2 regions of the Streptomyces sp. NPDC003027 genome follow, and region 1 is predicted to be linked to the other one. Evidence: riboswitches for the same ligand, from Rfam matches in the RefSeq annotation. Region 1 holds a riboswitch; the other holds the start of a gene.
What was found. Region 1 has a riboswitch for ZMP and ZTP ahead of ACWDX6_RS15330 (bifunctional 5,10-methylenetetrahydrofolate dehydrogenase/5,10-methenyltetrahydrofolate cyclohydrolase). Riboswitches for the same ligand answer to the same signal wherever they lie in the genome.
Positions count from the first base shown of each region.

Region 2: it holds a riboswitch for ZMP and ZTP, as region 1 does, so the genes downstream of both, ACWDX6_RS03055 (serine hydroxymethyltransferase) here and ACWDX6_RS15330 (bifunctional 5,10-methylenetetrahydrofolate dehydrogenase/5,10-methenyltetrahydrofolate cyclohydrolase) in region 1, are expected to answer to the same signal.

Region 1 is NZ_JBSFTU010000018.1:33,672-45,390, forward strand. Features, by position in the region: gene ACWDX6_RS15300 (nucleobase:cation symporter-2 family protein) at 1-902, shown strand, start outside; gene ACWDX6_RS15305 (helix-turn-helix transcriptional regulator) at 1,018-1,722, shown strand; gene ACWDX6_RS15310 (S1 family peptidase) at 1,901-2,818, opposite strand; gene ACWDX6_RS15315 (glycosyl hydrolase family 8) at 3,730-5,370, shown strand; gene ACWDX6_RS15320 (hypothetical protein) at 5,435-7,018, opposite strand; gene ACWDX6_RS15325 (class I SAM-dependent methyltransferase) at 7,228-8,034, shown strand; ZMP/ZTP riboswitch at 8,195-8,301, shown strand; gene ACWDX6_RS15330 (bifunctional 5,10-methylenetetrahydrofolate dehydrogenase/5,10-methenyltetrahydrofolate cyclohydrolase) at 8,330-9,211, shown strand; gene ACWDX6_RS15335 (hypothetical protein) at 9,376-9,984, shown strand; gene ACWDX6_RS15340 (SWIM zinc finger family protein) at 10,036-11,334, opposite strand; gene ACWDX6_RS15345 (DEAD/DEAH box helicase) at 11,331-11,719, opposite strand, start outside.
Region 2 is NZ_JBSFTU010000002.1:269,007-280,725, reverse strand. Features, by position in the region: gene ACWDX6_RS03080 (carboxymuconolactone decarboxylase family protein) at 1-490, opposite strand, end outside; gene pdxR (MocR-like pyridoxine biosynthesis transcription factor PdxR) at 538-1,977, shown strand; gene ACWDX6_RS03070 (hypothetical protein) at 2,036-2,314, shown strand; gene ACWDX6_RS03065 (glutathionylspermidine synthase family protein) at 2,324-3,508, shown strand; gene rocD (ornithine--oxo-acid transaminase) at 3,583-4,788, opposite strand; ZMP/ZTP riboswitch at 4,897-4,987, shown strand; gene ACWDX6_RS03055 (serine hydroxymethyltransferase) at 5,058-6,326, shown strand; gene trpS (tryptophan--tRNA ligase) at 6,453-7,466, shown strand; gene ACWDX6_RS03045 (2'-5' RNA ligase family protein) at 7,561-8,151, shown strand; gene ACWDX6_RS03040 (decaprenylphospho-beta-D-erythro-pentofuranosid-2-ulose 2-reductase) at 8,190-8,945, opposite strand; gene ACWDX6_RS03035 (FAD-binding protein) at 9,049-10,446, opposite strand; gene ACWDX6_RS03030 (phosphatase PAP2 family protein) at 10,628-11,275, shown strand; gene ACWDX6_RS03025 (decaprenyl-phosphate phosphoribosyltransferase) at 11,272-11,719, shown strand, end outside.

The sequences.
Region 1 (11,719 bases):
TGGGCGGGCCACGCTACGGAGACCCCGCCCACCTCGCCTACGCGGGCGGCACGCTCCTGTTCATCCTGCTGGTGGTCCGGTTCGGCGGCCCGTTCCTGCGCAGCATCGCGGTCCTGCTCGGACTGGTCGGCGGAACCGCCGTCGCCTGGCTGCTCGGCGACGCCGACCTCGGCGCGGTCGACCAGGCCGACTGGCTCGGCGTCAGCACGCCCTTCCACTACGGCCTTCCGCACTTCTCCGTCTTCCCCATGCTGGCCATGGTCGTCGTCATGCTCATCACCATGGTGGAGACCACCGGAGACGTGTACGCCATGGGCGAGATCACCGGCCGGAAGGTCGACGGCGACACGGTCAGCCGCGCGGTGCGCGCCGACGGCGTCGCCACCGTGCTCGGCGGGATCTTCAACTCCTTCCCGTACGTCGCCTTCGCGGAGAACATCGGCCTGGTCCGGATCTCCCGCGTCACCAGCCGGTTCGTCGTGGTCGCGGCCGGAGTCTTCATGATCCTCCTCGGCCTGGTGCCGAAGGCCGGCGCCGTGGTCGCCTCCGTCCCGCACCCCGTGCTCGGCGCCGCCGCCGTCGCGATGTTCGGCATGGTCGCCACGGTCGGCATCCAGATCCTCGCCAAGGTCGATCTGAGGGAGGAACGCAACGCCCTCGTCCTCGCCGTCAGCCTCGGCGCCGCGATGCTGCCGACCGCCGTCGCGCCCTTCTTCGAGCGCATGCCCACCGAGGTGCGGGCCGTCCTGGGCAGCGGCATCACCCTCGGCACGCTGGCGGCGGTCCTGCTGAACCTGTTCTTCCACGTCTTCGAGAGCCGCCGCAAACGGGAGGACATCGACTGGGACGGGCTCGCCGCGTACGACGACGGGACGGGTCCGCGGACCACCCCGGCCCGCTGACCCGTTCCCGCTCGCGGAGCCCAGGGCCTCTCGTTCGGATCATGCCGGGCTCGCGTGCCCTGGTGCCTTCGAAAGACCCTAGCCCCGCGCAGCCGCCCACCGAGGTGATCCGTACGTGTCCCACCCTCCGTTCTCTCCCGTCCAGGCCCGGGCCGCCCGCCTCCGCATCGGCCTGACCCCGGAACAGGTCGTCGCCGCCATGGCGCAGCTGGGCGTGCGCCGTCCGGTGGAGGCCGTCACGGCCTGGGAGTCCGGGGCGGTGGCGCCCTCGGAGACGGAACTGTTCGCCCTGGCCGACGCGCTGTGGTGCCCCGTACCGGAGCTCATGGCGCTGCGGCCGAGATCCCTGCGCGAGCACCGCCTGGCCCGGCAGTTCACCGCCGAGCGGCTCGCCCAGCGCATCGGCATGGACCCGCGGGACTACGCCCGCGCCGAGGAGGACCACCACTGGCGCGGCACCGACCGGCAGACCCTGAGGCTCGCGGACGCCCTGGGCCTCGAACCGGACGAAGTGCTGCGGGTCATCGTCCGCGCCGGCGAACTCGACCGCCTCCTGCGCCAGGCCGTCGAAGGCCGGTGGAAGCAGCACACCGCCGCGCTCGGCCGGCTCGTCGGCGCACCCGAACGCAGGGTGGCACAGGCGCTGCGCACCCTGCACCAGGAGTACGCCCACTTCAACGAGCGCTACATGGGCCATCTCGTCGCCCGCAGCGACCACGCGCGGCTGAGGGAGATCGCCACGGAACGCGCCGGGTGGCTGCACGCCCTGCCCGATCGTTTCCTGCACCTCGTCGGCCACGACACCCGGCCGCCGTCCTGAGAGCGCCGCCCCGCCCACCGGGCCGGTCCCGCGTCCGCCCACCGGTTCCGGTCCCACGGTGCGGGCAGCACCGCTCCATGTGCGGAGGGCCGGCGGCCCCTGGGGGACCGCCGGCCCGTGTGCCCGCGAGGTTTCCTGCGTGTCGGACCGGAGGGTCCGCCGGTCCTTCGGTGAGGGACTAGAAGACGCTCACGCCGTACGCGCTGAGGGCCTCGGTCACCGGCTGGAAGAACGTGGTCCCGCCGCTGGAGCAGTTGCCGCTGCCGCCGGAGGTGAGGCCGAGCGCGGTGGTGCCGGAGAAGAGGGCGCCACCGCTGTCACCCGGCTCGGCGCAGACGTTGGTCTGGATCATGCCGTAGACGACGTCGCCGTTGCCGTAGTTGACGGTCGCGTTGAGGCCGGTGACCGTGCCGCCGCGCAGGCCGGTGGTGCTTCCGCTGCGCTGGACCGACTGGCCCACGTAGGCGTTTCCGGCACCGGTGATGTCGCGGTAGCTGCCGTTGTAGAGGTACACACGGCCGTCCGCCGCCGAGGCGTTGGAGTGGCGGATGATTCCGTAGTCGTTGTTCGGGAAGCTGGAGCCGGTCCGCGTGCCGAGCAGCGTGGTGTTGGCCGAGTTGGTGTACCAGGTGCTGCCGATGTTGGTGCAGTGACCCGCCGTCAGGGCGTAGTAGGTCGAGCCGCTGCGGACGTTGAAGCCGAGCGAGCAGCGTCCGCCACCGGCGTAGATGGCCTGGCCGCCGGCGATGAGCTTGTTGAAGGTGCCGGGCGTGCGCTTGATCTCCAGGGAGGAGGCGCCGGTGCCCGCCGCCTTCCGGATCTTGGCGATCTCGGCGGCGGAGACGGTGGAGTCGGCGGTCACGACGATCTTCCCGGTCGCCTGGTCGGTGTACCACGCGGTGCCGGGCACGTCGGCCACGCGCACGGCGTCGCTGGTCGCGGCGAGTTGGGTGCTGGTGGCACGTGCGGTCTCGCCCGTCGCCGCGGACGAGGTGGGGGCGGCAAGCGCTGAGGCGGCCAGGAGCGCGGAGGCCACGGCGATCAGCCGGGCCCCCTTCGCGACGCCGCCGAGGGGGGACAGACGCTTGAGGTTCACTGCTTCCTCCGGTGGGGGAGTGGAGACCCGCTGGGTAGGCGGGACTTGAGGCGCGGCCGACAGGTCCGGGACGGAGGGTGCTCCAGCATGGACCTGTCAATCTCGACGAGGGGAATCCTCCGGTCCGGATGGTGCTCGCCGCAAGAATGGCTTTCAGTCGTTCTACGCGCGTTCGGATGGTCCCCTCCCCGGGCGGGCCGCAGGGCGAACTCGTCGGGCGACCGCGTCGACCTGCGCGGCAAGGGAGTGCAAACGCTTACTAGAGTTTGCTGACACTCCTTCAGGGCTGCGGGGAGCGTGAGGCGGGAGGTGGTTGAGAGCCTGTGGAGGAGGTGGAGGGTGCCGTGCTGTCTCTCCAGATCAGCGTCGCGGGGCCCCCGCGTCGCACTCGGCGCCGGCCCGTTCCGGCGCTCTCGCCCACCGAGCACCTCCGTCCCCACCTCGAAGGGGTAGCGGTCGCACAGGCGGGTCGCCCGTCGGGCGGCGCCGTGGTGAAGGGGGAGTCGACGCCGGTGGCGCGCGGGGGCGCGTCTCGGTGCAGTGGTACAGCCGTGAGAGGCGCCGCAATGCCTCGATCTTTCCCCTTCGCGCCGCCCTTCGGGTGTCCGGTTCCCGTCATCGCCCGCACGGAGGAGGCGGAAGGCGGCGGCGACTGGTTCCCACGCGTCCTTTTCCGCAAGGGACTTGCGAACGGCGCGGGCGCGTCTCTAGGCTCCTTCAATAGTTAGGAAGTTTTACTAACCATTGAAGGAGTGTCTGCCTCACGCTCACCAGCGCATCACGAGGTCCGACATGTCCCGCCCCGGAGAATACGCCGCCACGAGAACCGTCCGCCTGCCGCCCCAGGCCCGCGCGTGATCTCCGCGACCGTCCCCTCCACCCCATGCCCAGGAAGAAGCAGAGGAGTTGACATGCGACGAAGAATTATCGGCCTGCTCGTCGCGGCCGGCCTGTTGTCCGCGCCCCTGACCGTGCCTCAGACGGCTGTGGCCGCCGACACGCTCGTCTCCGTGGCCAAGCCGACGACGGCGTCGTCCATCGAGGCAGCCGGCTTCGAACCCCGCCTGGCGGTCGACGCGAACACCGGCACCCGCTGGGCCAGCGCCGAAGGCGTCGATCCGCAGTGGATGCGCATCGACCTCGGCTCCAGTCACCGGATATCCCGGGTCAAGCTCAACTGGGAGGTCGCGTACGGCAAGACGTACCGGATCCAGACCTCGGCGGACGGCTCGACCTGGACGGACGTCTACAGCACGACCGCCGGAGACGGCGCGATCGACGACCTGTCGGTGACGGGCACCGGTCGGTACGTCCGTATGTACGGCACGCAGCGCGGCACCCCCTACGGCTACTCCCTCTGGGAGTTCGAGGTCTACGGCTCCCCGGTCACCGGCGGGACCGGCCCGGCCGTCCCGTTCGGCAGCCACCTCAAGCCGTACGCGGCGGGCACGCTCAAGCCGTCCGGCACACAGGCCGCGCTCGACCAGAAGGTCGTCGACTACTACAACAGCTGGAAGTCCGCCTTCGTCCGGCAGAACTGCGGCAACGGCTGGTACCAGGTCATCTCCCCGGACGCCGATCACCCGTACGTCGCCGAGGCCCAGGGCTACGGCATGGTGATCGCCGCCACCATGGCGGGTGCCGACCCGGACGCGAAGAAGATCTTCGACGGTCTGGTCAAGTGGAAGATCGACCACCCCTCGGCCATCAACCCGAATCTGCTCGCGGCCGAACAGGACGTGAACTGCGAGAGCGTCAACGGCGGGGACGCCGCGACGGACGGCGACATGGACGTGGCCTACGGGCTGCTGCTCGCCGACAAGCAGTGGGGCAGCTCGGGTACGTACAACTACAAAGACCTCGCGATCAAGCACATCAACGCGATCAAGAAGGACGAGCTCAACCCGGCCACCCACCTGCTGAAGCTGGGCGACTGGAGCAGCTCCGGCGATCAGTACTACTACATCACCCGCACCTCCGACTGGATGATCGACCACTTCCGCGCCTTCCGCACCGCGACCGGCGACGCGACCTGGGACACCGTCCGCACCGCCCATCAGAACCAGATCGCCGGCCTCCAGTCGACGTACGCGCCGCACACGGGACTGCTGCCCGACTTCGTCGTGAACACCGACACCACCCCGAAGCCCGCCCCGGGCCAGGTCCTGGAGGACCCGAACGACGGAAAGTTCTGGTGGAACGCCTGCCGCACCCCGTGGCGCATCGCCGATGACGCGGTGACCAGCGGTGACGCCAAGTCCCTGGCCGCCGCGCGCAAGCTCAACAGCTGGATCAAGACCAGGACCGGCGGGGACCCGAACAAGATCGTCGTCGGGTACGGGCTGGACGGCACGCCGATCCAGACGTACGGCAGCGCGGCGTTCTTCGCCCCCTTCACCCTCGCGGCGATGACCGACCCGGCCAGTCAGGCGTGGCTCGACGCCCTGTGGAACAAGATGCTCGCCACGCCGATCCAGACCGGCAGCTACTTCGCGGCGAGCATCCAGCTCCAAGTCATGATCACGGCTTCCGGCAACCACTGGGTTCCGTGACCGCGATCCGTCACCTCGTGCGCGGTTCGGTTCGACCGAGCCGCGCCGCGGGGCCGGGCCGGGCCTAACGCTCGTCGCTGTTCCGCGGTGACGAAGGGCCCGCCGGGATCGCCGTGGGGGAGAGGTAGGCCCGGTAGTCCGTCCGTGCGCGAAGGTCCGGCAGATGGAGTACGCGCCAGTGCCGGGCGTACGACGGCGGTTGCCGGTCGCCCGAGAGCAGAACGACGACCGGGCGGCGGAGCGCGGCGGAGGCGAGGGCGGCGGGCGTGATGCTGGCGTCGTGGCCGGTGGGCTGCCGGGAGGCGCAGCCGGCGCGGAAGGCGGCGCGGATGGACTCTTCGCCGGTGACCACGCAGGGCGGCCGCACGCCCTCCGCGCGCAGCTCCCTCGCGACGTCGGCGAAGGCGACCGTGTCGCGCCGCACCCGGTTGACGACTCCGTCGAGCAGTTGGTACTGGACGGCGAGGTGGGCGGTGACGGCCACGGCGACGAGGATGACGACGGACGGACGCCACCGGGTCTCCGAGCGGCAGGCGCGGACGATGGCCAGCGCCACGGGCAGCACCAGGAGGGCGTACGCCGGAAGAAGGAAGCGGGGAGCGGCGTAGTCGACGGTGAACAGATAGGGCACCGCCAGGGACGCGCCCGCCGCGGTGGCCACGACGATCTCCCTGCGATGCCGTGTACGCCGGGCGGCCAGGACTCCGGCCGCGACCAGCAGGGGCAGCGCCAGCAGCCAGAGGGACGCGACCGGGTACGCCCACGGGACGTCACAGGGCCGGCAGAGGGTACGGCCCCCCAGCGCGCGCAGGTGGTCGTCGACGGCCATGTGCCAACCCAGATGGCCCTGGATCTCACTCGCGCGCCGCAGTCTCGCTCCCAGGCCTCCGTACCGCGTGTACGCCTCGACCACCCACACCGCGCCGCCGAGCGCCGCGCCGGCGGCCGGCACGAGCAGCAGCGGCCAGCCGCGCCGACGTCGCCCCAGCAGGAGCAGGGCCGCCCCGGTGAGCGGCAGCACCAGCCACACCGCGTCGGTGGGGCGCATGAGCGCCGCGAACGCCACCCCGGCCCCCAGCCCGGGGAGTGCCCACCTGTCGCCGGGAAACCGCACGGCGCGCAGGAAGCAGCCGACGGCGGCGAGCGCTGCCAGGGCCACCCACAGGTTCGGCATCACCTGCGGCCCGTAGAACAGGGTGACCCACAGGCTCGCGAACAACGCCCCGGCGACGGCGAGCACGGCGGGGGGCAGCAGCCGCCGCCACGCCCACAGCGCCAGGAACAGGCCGGCGCCGGACAGAAGAGCCAGGTAGACGCGGAGCGCCACCGTGGAGGCGGTCACCGCCGTGACAGGTGCGACGAGGAAGGTGATGCCCCGGGCGCGGGGAGCGCTGAAGAACGCCGCGGGCGCCTGGTCGCTGACCTGGCTGACGTACACGGTCTCGTCCCACCCCAGACCCACACCCGGTACCGCGAGAACCAGCTGGGCCACGGTGAATGCCGCGGCGACCGCCGCCGGCCCCGCCATCCGGCGGGCACGCGCCCGGCCGCCGTGGGCACCGCGGCGCGGTCCGCCGTCTCCCGGCTCGTCGCTCCGGCCGGACGGCAAGCCGCTCGGGGAGCCGGACATCAACCCGGAATCTCGCATGCCTGACCTCCCTCAACAGTGCCCGCGTGACGTCACGGCCCTCGGTCCGTCTCCCCATGCTGCGGCGGGCCGGACGGCGCCACCACGCGACGAGGCAGTCGGCCCAACGGACGTGACGGGACGAGCGGAGGGAGAGGTTTCGAGGCGCCGTGCCGCTGCCCGCGGGCTACGATCCGCGACAGGGGGCCATCGGATCCACGGAGACCGTCATGAGTAACCCGCATGCCTCCCGCCTGGCGACGAACCGCTCCCGACTGGGGCACAAAGTGCGCTACGCGCTGCGGCATCCACAGCGTGTCGTCCCCTACCTGCGCCGGGCGGGCCGAAACACCTGGCTGCGCCTGCGCCACCGGGGCAGCCATGTGGCGTACTACCGGGCGGTGATGGCCTCCGACACCGCGAGGAGCCCCGAGGCGGCCGTCGGGGGCGTGCCGTCGCACGACCGCTGGCTCGCCATCGGACAGATGCAGTACGACTATCTGGTCGGGCATGGTCTGAAGCCGGAGGACCGGATGCTGGAGATCGGGTGCGGCAACCTGCGCGCCGGCTGGCGGTTCATCTCCCACCTCGAACCCGGCCACTACTACGGCATCGACATCTCGCCCGACATCCTCATCGAGGCCAAGAAGACCGTCGTCCGCTACGGCCTCCAGGACAAGCTGCCCCACCTGACCCCCGTCGACGACCTGACCCTGGACTTCCTGCCCGACGGGTGGTTCACGGTGATCCACGCGCACAGCGTCTTCTCGCACTCGCCGCTGGAGGTCATCGACGAATGCCTGGCGCACGTGGGGCGGGTGCTCGCTCCCGGCGGCTTCTTCGACTTCACGTACGACCGCACCGAGACGAGCGAACACCAGGTGCTCGGTGAGGACTTCTACTACCGCACCCAGACGCTGGTGGCGCTCGCGGAGAAGCACGGGCTCGTCGCCCACGTCATGGACGACTGGGAACGGCTGCCGCACGGCCAGTCGAAGCTGCGGGTCGCCCACACCCGGCTGAACGCGATCGGCTGACGCGACCGGGCGGGCACGACCGGCCGGTGCACCGACGGAGCGGGCACGACCGGCCGCCCACCGGACAGGGCCGACCGATCGACACGGCCGACCGGCCGGCCCCGTCGGCGTCTCCCCCGGTGCCCGCCCCGGACGCCGCTCCGGGCCCTCCCGTAGAGTGGCCCCGGGCCGTGACTGGCGCTTGAGGTGGATCACCACCGGGGAGCGGTCCCGTGGAGACCACGCGTCCGCGCGGCTCCGACGCTGCCGTGCGCCTGGGCGATCACCTGTCCTCGACGACGCCCAGGAGCGGCCCATGTCCGTCAGCGCCCCCACCAGCCTCGCCTCCCACGGCCCCGCCACCCTCATGGACGGCACCGCGCTCGCCCGTCGCACCGTCGACGAGGCCGCCGCCCGCGCCGCCGAGATCACCCGCCGCACCGGTGTCACCCCCTGTCTCGCCACCGTGCTCGTCGGCGCGGACCCGGCCTCCGTGACGTACGTGAAGATGAAGCGGAACCGCTGCGCGAAGGCCGGAATCCGTTCCCGCCACGTCGAGTTGCCCGCCACCACCACGACCGCCGAGCTCGTCGCCGCCATCACCGCGCTCTCCGACGACCCCGACGTCCACGGCATCCTGCTCCAGCACCCCGTCGGCCCGCACATCGACGAGCGCGCCGCCTTCGAGGCGATCGCCCCCGAGAAGGACGTCGACGGGGTGACCATGGCCTCGTTCGCCGCGATGGGCTTCGGACTGCCCGGCTTCGTCTCCTGCACCCCCGGCGGAATCATGCGCCTGCTCGACGCCTACGAGGTCGGGCTCAGCGGCAAGCGGGCCGTGGTCGTCGGCCGCTCCGCGATCCTCGGCAAGCCCGCCGGCCTGCTGCTGCTCGGCCGCGACGCCACCGTCACGTACTGCCACTCGCGGACGACCGAGCTGTCCTCCGTCGTCCGGGAGGCGGACATCCTGGTCGCGGCGGTCGGCAGGCCGAACTTCATCAAGGGCGAGGACATCAAGCCCGGCGCCGTCGTCATCGACGCCGGCTACAACCCGGGCAACGTCGGCGACGTCGACTTCGCCTCGGCGGCGGAACGGGCCTCCCTGATCACCCCGGTCCCGGGCGGCGTGGGACCGATGACGATCGCCGTGCTCCTCGCCCAGACGGTCGAGGCGGCCGAGCGCCGACTGGGTCTCTGACCCCCGGCCGGTCTCCAACGGCCGCTCCATGGAGCGATTGTCACGGTTCTGTGCGAGACGTGCCGCACGTCGCCCGCACAGTGGCCGGACCGGCCGTCCAGAGGTGACCCTGGTCACATGGCCCCGCACTCCGGCGACCGTCGCCGCTCCCGCGGCACCTCCTCGTGCCGGTCCTGCTCCTCCTCGCGGCCGCCCTGGTGGCGGCCGCGCTGACAGGCGGCGGTGACGGCGACGGGGAGGCGCCACCGCTCGGAACCGGGCCGACGTCCGACCGGGCCGCGTCCGGCACCCGGACCCCCCGGACGGTCGGTCGACACCCCGCCCCCCAGGGAGGGATCGCCACCCGCCGGCCCTCGTCGGCTCCCACCCCGTCGCGGTCCGCGCGCCCCCCGCGCCGCCCGGCGCCGCCGCCGTCCGCCCTTCCCTACCACCGGCTCCGGGCGGGGGAGTGCTTCGACATCGACCGGGCCGCGCCCGGCACGGTCGTCCGACGCGCCTGCCACCGGCCCCATGACGCCCAGCTCGTCACCGTGCTGCGGCTGACCGGCGACCATCCCACCGACCAGGACGTCCGGGACGCGGCCACCGGCCTGTGCCGGGGGCCGCTGCGCCGCAAGGCGGCGGAACAGCCGCGCGGCACCCGCTGGACCACCTTCGTCCAGTACCCGTACCGCACCAGCTACCTCCTCGGCTCCGACGCGGTGGCCTGCAGCCTCGCCACGCCCACCGGTCGCGGCGAGGCGGGGCGGAAACTCACCGCCCCGCTCCACTGACCCGCCGCCCGCCCGGCCTTGCCCCGTCCTACCGGCCCGTGTGCGCGGCGCTCAGTCCTCGCCCGCCGCCGACAGGGCCGCGAGCGCCGCCGCCGGGCCCTGGTCCGCCGGGCCCGCGGGCGCCCACTGACCGCGCTCCTTGCGATACGGCCACCAGCGGCCGTCCCCGCCGAGCCGCAGCTGCGCCTCCGCCCCGACGACCGTCCAGCGACCCGCCCCCGCCGCGCGCAGCACGGGCCGCTCACCGTCCTCCCAGGCCTCCGCGAGCCGCGCCTTGGCCCGCGCCAGGAGTTCGGGCCCCGGCGTCGACTCCTCCTCCAACACGGCCAGGGCGGCCGCGCCCCCGCACCGCCACGCGCGCGTGGCCAGGTCCAGCTCCGCACGCCGGCGCCCCGACCCCGAGGCGAGCCGCTCCACGATCCGCGCCGCCGGAGCACCGGCGGCCAGCCGAACCGCGTCCTGACCCACCGACAGATCGTGCTCCTGTGCCGCTCGTTCCCCGCCGGATCCGAGGCCGTGGGCGAGAGCCTCCGCCAGCATCCGGTTCGCCCGGTCGGCGGCGTCCGCCGCCAGGAACTCCAGCGCCGCCGGGTCGAGGCCCGGCTCCGGGGACGTCTCCGTGTCCAGGGACGGCGGCTCGCCCGGCGCCGCGGGCAGCTCGGGCGCAGCGGGCAGCGGCGGCAGGATGTCCCGCGCCGCGAACGCCTCCCGCGCCGGCACCCCTTCGGCAGCGGCCTCCCGCGGCGCCGCGGCGGGAGGCGCGGCCCGTGACGCGCTGCGCTCCTGAAGCTCCCCGAGGACCGTCCGCTCCCCGCGGCCCCGCATCAGCAGCAGGACGAACGGATCCTCGTCCAGCAGCCGCGCCACCTGATAGCAGAGTGCCGCCGTGTGCGGGCAGTGGTCCCACGCCTCACAGCTGCACTCGGGGTCGAGATCACCGATGCCCGGCAGCAGTTCGAGCCCCGCGGCCGCCGCGTCCTCCACCAGGTGCGGCGGCATCTCGCGGTCGAGCAGCGCCGCGATATGGCCGGCGCTGTCCACCGCCAGGTCCAGCAGCCGGTCCCACTCGTCCGCCGACAGTTCCTGCAGGAGCACATCGCTGCGGTACGAGGTGCCGTCAGGGTCCTTGACGACGGCCGTGATACGGCCGGGCCGCACCGACACCGCGCCCACCGCGCCCTCGCGCGCGTGCCGCCGCCCCCGCTTCAGCTGCTGGTTGTCGAGAGCCGTGTCCTCCAGGGCCTTCAGCCATGCCCGGCCCCACCAGGTCCGGGCGAAGGCACCACCGCCCGGGGCGGGCGGCAGCGCCGTGAACGTCCGCTCCTCGCCGCCGGTCTCGTATCCGCTCATCGTCCCTCTCCTCGAAGCTCGACCAGGTTCGCCAGCTCGGCGTCCGTCAGTTCGGTCAGCGCCGCCTCGCCCGAACCGAGGACGGCGTCGGCCAGCGCCCGCTTGCGCACGAGCATGTCGGCGATGCGGTCCTCCACCGTGCCCTCGGCGATGAGCCGGTGGACCTGGACGGGCTGGGTCTGGCCGATGCGGTACGCGCGGTCGGTCGCCTGCGCCTCCACGGCCGGGTTCCACCAGCGGTCGTAGTGCACGACATGACCGGCCCGGGTCAGGTTGAGTCCGGTGCCCGCGGCCTTCAGCGAGAGGAGGAAGACGGGCACCTCACCGGCCTGGAAGCGGGCGACCATCGCCTCGCGCTCGGCGATCGGCGTGCCACCGTGGAGGA
Region 2 (11,719 bases), on a different contig from region 1:
CGTAATGGCCCGGCGTCATGCGGGTGGTGACGCCGATCCTGTTCCAGGCGTTGATGACGGTGATCGCGGCGATGACCCGGGCGAGTTCCGTCTCGTCGAAGTGGGCGGCCGCCTTCGCGTACACCTCGTCGGGGACGAAGCCGTCGGTGAGGACGGTGACGGCCTCCGTCAGCGCCAGGGCGGCGAGTTCGCGCTCCGTGTAGAAGTGGCGCGACTCCTCCCACGCGGACAGCTGGACGATCCGCTCGATCGACTCGCCCTCCGCCAGCGCGTCCTTGGCGTGCATGTCGACGCAGAAGGCGCAGTGGTTGATCTGCGAGGCCCGGAGCTTGATCAGGTGGTAGAGGGTGGGGTCGAGATCCTTCGCGGCGGCGGCCTCCAGCCGGACCATCGCCCGGTGGAAGTCCGGGACCAGCTCGGCGAAGGGGAGGCGGGGGCCGTGCTCGTGGGCGTGTCCGGTCGGTGCGGCGTTCTGCGGGATGGTGGTCATGGTGATCACCGTACGAGGCGGATGGCCCGGGAGTATGGTCCATTTCCATGGAAAACGGCTGGGCCACTTTCGGGGCCGACCTCCATCTGGAGCTGCGTGGTCCGAAGCTGCGCACGGGGCTGATGGACGCCCTGCGGGAGGCGATCCGCAGCGGCCGTCTGGAGGCGGGCGTACGGCTGCCGTCGTCGCGTTCGCTCGCCGCCGACCTCGGGGTGGCCCGCAACACCGTCGCCGACGCCTACGCCGAACTGGTCGCCGAGGGCTGGCTCACCGCCCGGCAGGGCTCCGGAACGCGCGTCGCCCGCCGGGCCGCCCCCCGCCCGACCGCCGGGCCGGGCACGCGGCCGGCACCGGCCCGCCCGGTCACCCCCCGCCCGGCGTACGACCTGAGACCCGGGATGCCCGATCTCGCGTCCTTCCCCCGCGCCGAGTGGCTCAAGGCGTCGCGGCGTGCCCTGACGGCCGCGCCGCACGAGGCGTTCGGCTACGGCGATCCGCGCGGCCGGATCGAACTGCGCACCGTGCTGGCCGAGTACCTCGCCCGGGCGCGGGGCGTGTACGCGCGGCCCGAGCGGATCGTGATCTGCTCCGGGTTCGTGCACGGGCTGATGCTGATGGCACAGGTGCTGCGGGCCGGGAGCCCCGCCGCGCCCTCAGGGCCCGGCGGGAAGGCGCGGGAGGTGGCGGTCGAGTCGTACGGACTCTCCGTGCACCGGGACGTGCTCACCGGCGCGGGGCTGCGGCCCCGGCCGTTGCCCTACGACGGACTCGGCACCCGCACCGAGGAGTTGGGCGGGATGAAGGACGTCGGCGCGGTCCTGATGACGGCCGCCCACCAGTTCCCGCTCGGCGGCGCCCTCCCCGCGGACCGGCGGGCCGCCGTCATCGACTGGGCGCGCGCCTCGGGCGGCCTCGTCCTGGAGGACGACTACGACGGCGAGTTCCGCTACGACCGCCAGCCGGTCGGCGCCCTCCAGGGCCTCGACCCCGAGCGGGTCGTCTACCTGGGGACGTCCAGCAAGTCCCTGGCGCCCGGCCTTCGGCTGGCCTGGATGGTGCTGCCGGAGAGCCTGGTGGACGAGGTCGCCGCCGCCAAGGGGACGGTGGACTGGATGTCCAGCGCGCTGGAGCAGCTGACGTTCGCGGAGTTCCTCGCCTCGGGCGCGTACGACCGCCATGTACGGGCGATGCGGCTGCGCTACCGGCGGCGGCGCGACGAGCTGGTGGCGGCGGTGGCCGCGCACTCCCCGGACACGCGGGTGAGCGGCATCGCGGCCGGTCTCCACGCCGTCCTGCGGCTCCGCCCTGGAACCGAGCCCGACGTCCTGCGCTCCGCCGCCTGGCACGGCCTCGCCGTCCTCGGCCTCGACCGCTTCCGCCACCCCGATGTGCCCAGGACGCTCGACGGCCTGGTCGTCGGCTACGCGACGCCTCCCGACAGCGGCTGGGCGGGGGCGCTGCGGGCGCTGTGCCGGGTGCTGCCGTAGCGCCCGCACCCCTCGGCCTACACTGTGCGGTCGCGACCACGGGATGGGGAGGACGGACATGCGCAGACTGAGGTCGAGCACCGTGGTGCTCGGCGGTATGGGGGTGCTCGCGGCGACGATCACCTCCTGCGGCTCCGAGCCGGACAGGCGGTGCGTCGACCCGCTGAGCCGGGAGAAGCTGCCCAGTTACGAGTGCGAGAGCGGCGGCGGAAGCACCACGCGCGGCACGTACTACTACGGCGGCAGCGTCAGCGACAACAGGGTCAGCGGCGGCAGCTTCGACAAGTCGGCCGTCGACACCGGCGGCTTCGGCTGCTCCGGTTCCGGCGGCGGCTGACCCACGCCCATGGAACGGCACACCATCGAACCCCGTCCCGGCTGGCAGCGGACCGTGGAGGAGCAGGGACTCGTCTACCCCCTGACCCGATACCCCGACGGCTCGCTGCGCCCGTACTGGGACGAGAGCGCGTACTACTCCTTCACCCTTCCCGAGGTCGAGGCGCTGGAGGAGGTCGTCGAGGAGCTGCACGCCATGTGTCTGGCGGCGGCCGCCCACATCGTGGAGAAGGACCGTTTCGCCGAGCTGGGCCTGACCGATCCCCGGCTCGTCCCCCTGGTCGCCGAGTCCTGGCGCCGCCGGGCCGAACTCCCCTCCCTCTACGGCCGCTTCGACCTGCGCTACGACGGCACGGGCCCGGCCAAGATGCTGGAGTACAACGCCGACACCCCGACCTCCCTCGTCGAGGCGGCGAGCCCGCAGTGGTTCTGGATGGAGGAGCGCTTCCCCGGCGCGGACCAGTGGAACTCCCTCCACGAGCGGCTCGTCGACGCCTGGAAGCGGCAGGCGGCGCTGCTGCCGCCCGGCAGCCCGGTCCATTTCGTCCACTCCGACGGGGACGAGCTCGGCGAGGACCTGATGACGGTCGCGTATCTGCGCGAGACCGCCCAGCAGGCCGGACTCGACACCGAGGCCCTGTCGGTCGAGCGCATCGGCTGGGACCGCCTCTCCGGGCGGTTCGTGGACGACCGGCTGCGGTTCATCCGCAGCTGCTTCAAGCTCTATCCGTGGGAGTGGCTGACCACGGACCGCTTCGGCCCCTACGTCCTCGACACCCTCGACAACGGCGGCGGCACCGGAACCACCTGCTGGATCGAGCCCGCCTGGAAGATGCTCCTGTCCAACAAGGCGCTGCTCGCGGTCCTGTGGGAGCTGTACCCCGGCCATCCGAACCTGCTCCCCGCCTATTTGGACGGCCCGCGCGACCTCGCCGCCCACGGCGGCTACGTCGCCAAGCCGCTCCTCGGCCGCGAGGGCGCGGGCGTCACCATCCACGAGCCCGGCGCCCCGGCCGTCGTACGCGAAGAGCCCTGCTGCTACCAGGAGCTGTGCCCCCTGCCCGACTTCGACGGCAACCGGGTCGTGCTCGGCGCGTGGGTCGTCGAGGACGAGGCGGCCGGGCTCGGCATCCGGGAGTCGGCGGGCCTGATCACCGACGAGTACGCCCGCTTCCTGCCGCACGTCATCCTGTGAGAAGCGAGGGGGACGGGCCGCCGGAGCGCTGTACGTGACAGCCGCCCCGGCGCCCCTCCCTCCGCCTGCTCCGCTCAGTCCGACAGGACCGTCCGAAGCTGCTCCAGACCCCAGTCCAGGTCCTCCTTGCTGATCACCAGCGGAGGAGCGATCCGGATCGTCGAACCGTGCGTGTCCTTCACCAGCACGCCCCGGGCCATCAGCCTCTCCGAGATCTCCCGGCCCGTGCCCCGGGACGGGACGACGTCCACTCCCGCCCACAGCCCGCGACCGCGCACCCGCTCCACGGCTCCTCCGCCCACCAGCAGCCCCAGCTCGGCGTGGAGATGCTCGCCCAGCTCGGTCGCGCGCTGCTGGTACTCGCCGGTCCGCAGCATCGCGATCACCTCCAGGGCCACCGCGCAGGCCAGCGGGTTGCCACCGAACGTCGAGCCGTGCTCACCCGGCCGGAACACCCCGAGGACGTCGCGGTCCGCCACCACCGCCGAGACCGGGACGACACCGCCGCCCAGCGCCTTGCCCAGGATGTACACGTCCGGCACCACGCCCTCGTGCTCGCACGCGAACGTCCTCCCGGTCCGGCCGAGCCCCGACTGGATCTCGTCCGCCATGAACAGCACGTTCCGCGCCCGGGTCAACTCCCGTACCCCGCGCAGATAACCGGCCGGCGGCACCAGCACCCCGGCCTCGCCCTGGATCGGCTCCAGGAGCACCGCGACCGTGTTCTCGGTGACCGCGGCCTCCATCGCGGTGAGATCGCCGTACGGAACGATCTCGAACCCCGGGGTGTACGGGCCGTAGTGGTCCCGCGCCTCGTGGTCCGTGGAGAAGCTCACGATGGTCGTCGTACGGCCGTGGAAGTTGTTCGCCGCGACCACGATCTTCGCGTGCCCGTCCGGCACGCCCTTGACCTCGTACCCCCACTTCCGCGCGGTCTTCACGGCCGTCTCGACCGCCTCCGCGCCCGTGTTCATCGGCAGGACCATCTCCTTGCCGCACAGCTCGGCGAGCGCCGTGCAGAACTCGGCGAAACGGTCGTGGTGGAACGCCCGCGACGTGAGCGTCACGCGCTCCAGCTGGGCCCGCGCGGCGTCGAGCAACCGGCGGTTGCCGTGCCCGAAGTTGAGCGCCGAATACCCGGCGAGCATGTCGAGATAGCGGCGCCCCTCGACATCGGTCATCCATGCCCCGTCCGCCGAGGCGACCACGACGGGCAGGGGGTGGTAGTTGTGTGCGCTGCGCGCCTCCGCGGAAGCGATCGCGTCTTGCGTCCTCGACACGGGTTCTCCGTTCGTCCTGCGGCCCGGGGGTGGGTGTGGCCCCCTTTCCTATCGTCGCTCGGACGACGGACGAGCAAACTCGGGTGACGGCTCGCCCGATAGGCTGGAAACACGCACGGCGACTGGCGTACGGGGAAAAGACCCCGGGGGAGCCGTGCGCGGCAGACCGCACGAGGTGCCGCCCGCCTGGGCACCACGGGACCCCTTCCCGTGTGGTGCCGCGACACGACGCAGTGCCCCGGGACCCGCCGAACGCCCGGAGGAACGCCGTGAACCACCCCGACCGCCACCCCGCGCTGTCCGCCGCCGATCCCGAACTCGCCGCGCTCGTCGGCGCCGAGGAGCGGTTGCAGGCCGAGACCCTGCGGCTGATCCCCAGCGAGAACTACGTCTCCCAGGCCGTGCTCGAAGCCTCCGGCACCGTCCTGCAGAACAAGTACAGCGAGGGCTACCCCGGCCGCCGCTACTACGAGGGCCAGCAGAACATCGACCGGATCGAGACGCTCGCCGTCGAGCGCGCCAAGGCCGTCTTCGGCGTCGACCACGCCAACGTCCAGCCCTACTCCGGCTCCCCGGCCAACCTCGCCGTCTACCTCGCCTTCGCCGAGCCCGGCGACACCGTGATGGGCATGGCCCTGCCCATGGGCGGCCACCTCACCCACGGCTGGGGCGTCTCCGCGACCGGCAAGTGGTTCCGGGGCGTGCAGTACGGCGTACGCCAGGACACGGGGCTCATCGACTTCGACCAGGTCCGCGACCTCGCGCTCAAGGAGCGCCCGAAGGTGATCTTCTGCGGCGGCACCGCGCTGCCGCGCACGATCGACTTCGCCGCCTTCGGCGAGATCGCCCGCGAGGCCGGCGCCGTCCTCGTCGCCGACATCGCCCACATCGCCGGCCTGATCGCGGGCGGCGCCCACCCCTCCCCGGTGCCGCACGTCGACGTGATCTCCACGACCACCCACAAGACGCTGCGCGGACCGCGCGGCGCCATGCTGATGTCCCGCGAGGAGCACGCCAAGGCCCTGGACAAGGCCGTCTTCCCCGGCCTCCAGGGCGGCCCGCACAACCAGACCACCGCCGCCATCGCCGTCGCCCTGCGCGAGGCGGCCCAGCCCTCCTTCCGCGACTACGCCCACGCGGTCGTCGCCAACGCCGGGGCCCTCGCCGAGGCGCTGCTCGCCCGCGGCTTCGACCTGGTCTCCGGCGGCACCGACAACCATCTGATCCTGATGGACCTCACCCCGAAGGAGGTCCCGGGCAAGGTCGCCGCGAAGGCCCTCGACCGGGCCGGGATCGTCGTCAACCACAACACCGTCCCCTACGACACCCGGAAGCCCTTCGACCCCTCCGGTGTCCGTATCGGCACCCCGTCCCTGACCTCGCGCGGTCTGGGCACCGATCACATGGCGCAGGTCGCCGACTGGATCGACCGGGGCGTCACCGCGGCACGGACCGGGGACGAGGACTCCCTGGCCGGGATCCGCGCCGAGGTCGCCGACCTGATGGCTGCCCACCCGGCGCCGGGCCTGCCGGTCTGACGCGTACCCGCCCGCCCGCCCGCTCCCTGTGTTCCTCGTCTCAGTCGGTACGGTGACGAGGGGGCCCCTCGGGAGCGGGCGGGATCCGTTCCCGAGCTGTCGCCGGCACCTGAGAGAATGATGAGCATGGCCTCTGACAGTCCTCGTGTGCTCTCCGGAATCCAGCCCACCGCAGGCTCGTTCCATCTCGGCAACTACCTCGGCGCGGTGCGTCAGTGGGTCGCCCTGCAGGAGTCCCACGACGCGTTCTACATGGTGGTGGACCTGCACGCGATCACGGTCCCGCAGGACCCGGCCGAGCTGCGTGCCAACACCCGGCTCGCCGCCGCCCAGCTGCTGGCCGCCGGCCTCGACCCCGAGCGCTGCACGCTCTTCGTCCAGAGCCATGTCCCCGAGCACGCGCAGCTCGGCTGGGTCATGAACTGCCTCACCGGCTTCGGTGAGGCGTCCCGCATGACGCAGTTCAAGGACAAGTCCGCCAAGCAGGGCGCCGACCGGGCCACCGTCGGCCTCTTCACGTACCCGATCCTCCAGGTCGCCGACATCCTGCTCTACCAGGCCAACGAGGTCCCGGTCGGTGAGGACCAGCGCCAGCACATCGAGCTGACGCGCGACCTCGCGGAGCGGTTCAACGGCCGCTTCGGCGAGACCTTCACGGTGCCGGCGCCGTACATCCTCAAGGAGACGGCGAAGATCTACGACCTGCAGGACCCGACGATCAAGATGAGCAAGTCGGCGTCCACGCCCAAGGGTCTGATCAACCTCCTCGACGAGCCGAAGACGACCGCGAAGAAGGTCAAGAGCGCGGTCACCGACACCGACACGGTGATCCGCTTCGACCCGGCGAACAAGCCCGGCGTCTCCAACCTCCTCACCATCCTCTCCACCCTCACCGGCACCTCCGTCGCCGAGCTGGAACAGGGATACGAGGGCAAGATGTACGGCGCGCTGAAGACCGACGTGGCCGAGGTCATGGTGGACTTCGTCACGCCGTTCCGGGCCCGTACGCAGGAATATCTGGACGACCCCGAGACGCTGGACTCCATCCTGGCCAAGGGCGCGGAGAAGGCCCGTGCGGTCGCCGCGGAGACCCTGGCGCAGACGTACGAGCGGGTGGGTTTCCTGCCCGCGAAGCACTGACCGGCGACCCGGTCCGAGGACCCTGGCCACAGAGGTGGTGCAGGCCGCACACTGGCGGCTGCACCACCGGCACGGACGAGTGAGGAGAGAAGACGTGGGGACCGTAACGCTCGGCGTTTCGATCGCGGTCCCGGAGCCCTTCGGCAGCCTGCTCCAGGAGCTGCGCGCGGGCTTCGGGGATCCCGCCGCCCACGGCATCCCCACGCATGTCACCCTGCTTCCGCCGACCGAGGTGGACGCCTCCCGCCTGCCCGCGATCGAGCTGCACCTCACGGAGATCGCCGCCGGTGTCCGCCCCTTCCCGATGCGGCTCAGCGGGACGGGAACGTTCCGCCCGCTGTCGCCGGTGGTCTACGTCCAGCTCGCCGAGGGCGTCTCCGCCTGCGCCTGGCTCCAGCAGCGGGTCCGTGACACGTCCGGCCCGCTGGTGCGGGAGCTGCAGTTCCCGTACCACCCGCACGTGACCGTCGCGCACGGCATCTCCGAAGAGGCGATGGACCGGGCGTACGAAGAGCTGGCCGACTTCGAGGCGGCGTGGACCTGCTCGTCCTTCGCGCTCTACGAGCAGGGTGCGGACGGGGTGTGGCGCAAGCTGAAGGAGTACGAGTTCGGCGGCGGCCGCGCCCACTCCGCCGTCCCGGCCCAGGGCTCCCCGGTCGACACCCCGACCCCGGCGGCGGGCTGACCCGGCGGGGCCGCAGACCCCAGGCCCCCGCTCCCGCGTCAGACCGGGAGCCGGCGGAACAGCGGCCTCGGCACGTGCCGCAGTGCCGCCATCACGGCGCGCAGCGCTCCCGGTACCCACACCGTCTCCGAGCGGCGCCGCAGGCCCAGCTCGATCGCCGTGGCGACCGCCTCGGGAGTGGTCGCCAGCGGTGCCTCGTCGAGCCCGGCGGTCATCTTCGAGCGGACGAATCCGGGCCGTACGACCATCACGTGCACCCCGGTCCCGTGCAGCGCGTCCCCGAGCCCCTGGGCGAACGCGTCGAGGCCGGCCTTGGACGAGCCGTAGATGAAGTTGGCGCGCCGGGCCCGTTCGCCGGCCACCGAGGAGAGCACCACCAGCGAGCCGTGCCCCTGCGCCTGGAGGGCCTGGGCGCAGACGAGGCCCGCGGAGACCGCGCCCGTGTAGTTCGTCTGGGCGACCCGGACGGCGGCGAGCGGGTCGGACTCGTCGCGCGCCTGGTCGCCGAGGACACCGAAGGCGATCAGCACCATGTCGACATCGCCTTCGGTGAAGGTCTTCCCGAGCCGCTCCTGGTGCGACTCGGTGTCGAGCGCGTCGAAAGGCACGGTCCGGACGTCCGCGCCCAGCTCGCGCAGCGAGTCGGCGGCGGCCGCCAGGGCGGGGGAGGGGCGCCCGGCCAGCCAGACCGTACGGGTGCGGCGGGCGATCAGCCGACGTGCGGTGGCCAGCCCGATCTCGGACGTGCCGCCGAGTACGAGCAGGGACTGCGGGGTGCCGAAGGCGTCCTTCATGGCGAGCTGGCTCCTCAGGGGCGAGACGGCGGAACAGGTCCGGGGTACGGCGTCGTCCGGGGGCGTCGTCCCCGGATTCCCCGCCGTGGCGGGGCGGCGGCTCTCACAGGGCCAGCCGGCGCGACAGGTCGGAGGTGAAGACCGAGCGGGGGTCGACCGCGGCGCGCAGCGCCTGGAAGTCGGCGAGCCGGGGATACATCGTGTGCAGCACGTCCGGCCGCAGCCGGGAGTCCTTGGCGAGATAGACCCGGCCGCCCGCACCCGCGACCTCCTCGTCCAGCTCGTCCAGGAACGCGCCGAGCCCGGAGAGCCGGGCCGGGATGTCGAGCGCGAGCGTCCAGCCGGGCATCGGGAAGGACAGCCAGCCCGGGTCTTCCGCGCCGAAGCGCTTCAGTACGGCGAGGAAGGAAGGGCAGCCGCGCCGCGCGATGCGCCTCACGATCCGGCGCAGCGTCTCCTCCTGTCCGTACCCGACGACGAACTGGTACTGGACGAAGCCGCCGCGGCCGTAGATCCGGTTCCAGTGCGGGACGCCGTCCAGCGGGTGGAAGAAGGTGGAGATCCGCTGGAGCTCACCGGTGCGGCGACGAGGGGCCCTGCGGTACCAGAGCTCGTTGAAGAGGCCGACGGTGGTCCGGCCGAGGAGCCCTTCCGGGACGAGCGCGGGCGCGGACGGCAGCCCGCCCGGCCGGAAGGCGAGGGGCGCGCGGCGGGCGCGGCGGGGGAGTGAGTCGTACGGCGCGTGGTCGCCGCGGGTGAGGACGGACCGGCCGGTCGCGGCGCCGCGCGCGAGCAGGTCGATCCAGGCGACGGAGTAGCGGTAGCGGTGGTCGGTGGCGGTGAGCCGGGCCATCAGGTCGTCGAGATCGGTGGCGCGTTCGGTGTCCACGCACATGAGCGAGGTCTCGACGGGGAGGAGCCGGAGGGTCGCGCGGAGGATCACTCCGGTGAGGCCCATGCCGCCGGTGGTGGCGTCGAACAGATCGGTGCCGGGGACGACGGTGCGGATCTCCCCGTCGGCGGTGAGGAGTTCGAACGAGGCCACATGGCGGGCGAAGGAGCCGGAGACGTGGTGGTTCTTGCCGTGGATGTCGGCGCCGATCGCGCCGCCGACGGTGACGTACCGGGTTCCCGGGGTGACGGGGACGAACCAGCCCAGCGGCAGCAGCACCTCCATCAGACGGTGCAGGCTGACCCCGGCGTCGCAGACCACGAGGCCGGCGGCGGCGTCGACGGTACGGATCCGGTCGAGCCCGGTCATGTCGAGGACGGAGCCGCCCGCGTTCTGGGCGGCGTCGCCGTAGGCGCGGCCGAGACCACGGGCGATGGAGCCGCGGGCGCCGCAGGCGCGGACGGCGGCGGACGCCTCCTCGTAGGTGCGGGGCCGGTGCACGCGCGCGAGGGTAGGCGCGGTGCGGCCCCATCCGGTGAGGGCTTCGGCGTCTTCGGGAACCCCGGCGTCGGCGACGGTCGCGGGCCCGGTGTCGGTCTCGGCAGCCATGGACGCGACCGTATCGCCCCGAGTGTGCCTTATGCCTGGTTCGCCCTGCGGTTCGTCGAAATGGGTGATTAAAGGAGTGTCAGGAAAGATTGCCGTGCGGTCGGCTGCGCGCCGGGTCAGAGTCGCCCCTGATTAACCGAGTGCCGGGCGCCGAGCGCCGGGGAGCGGGGAGGCGGAGTCGATGCGAGACGCGGACCGGGGCTGGGCGAGGACCGCGATCGGAGCCGAGAGGAGGCTCCTGGCCGCCCTGCGCGGCTGCGGCCGCCGGCCGCCGGTGGCGAGGGCCGCCCGCGCGCTGTCCTTCGCCGGTGAGCACGGCGCCGTCTGGCTCGCCGCCGGACTCACCGGCGCGGCCGTGGACACCGAGCGCCGGGCGGACTGGCTGCGCGGCACGGCCGTGGTCGGCGCGGCGCAGCTGGCGAGCATGGGGCTCAAGCGGCTGGTGCGGCGGCCGCGCCCCGGCGTGGAACGGTACGCGCCCCTGGTCCGCACGGCGGGCCGGCACTCCTTCCCCAGCTCCCACGCGGCCTCCGCGGCGGCGGCGGCCGTCGCCCTCGGAGCCCTGCGTCCGCCGGTCCGGCGCCTGCTCGTCCCCGCCGCCGCCGCGATGTGCCTGTCCCGCCTGGTCGTCGGCGTCCACTACCCCACGGACGTGGTGGCGGGCGTGCTCCTGGGCGCGGTGACGGCGACCGCCGGTCACCGCCGGCGGGGAGGCACCGGAGAGAAGCGACCCGCGGTCCCGGTGGGCGGCACGGCGGTGTCATCCGCGGTCCCGGTGGGCGGCCTCGGCCGGGGCTCCGTGTCGCCGCTCTCCCGGTGGGCGCCGTGACCGAGCGCACCAGCGGGGCCGTGCTCCTCGACAAGCCCGCCGTCGTACGGGAGCGGCGGCGCGCCCGGGCGCCGTGGGCGGTGGTCGCCGTTCCGGTCGGACTCCTGCGCACCGCGCGGCCCCGCCAGTGGGTCAAGAACGTCCTCGTCGTCGCCGCGCCCGTCGCCGCCGGCCAGCTGGTCTCCTGGCACACGGCCGCCCAGCTCGCCCTGGTGTTCGTGCTGTTCACGGCTGCCGCCTCCGCCGTCTACCTGGTCAACGACGCCCGCGACGCCGACGCCGACCGCGCCCACCCGGTCAAGTGCCGCCGCCCCGTGGCCGCCGGGCTCGTCCCCGTGCCGCTCGCGTACGCCACCGGCGTGCTGCTCGGCCTCGGGGCCGCCGTCGCGGGCGCGGTCCTGTGCAACCCCATGACCGCCGCGGTCCTCATCGCGTACCTGGTCA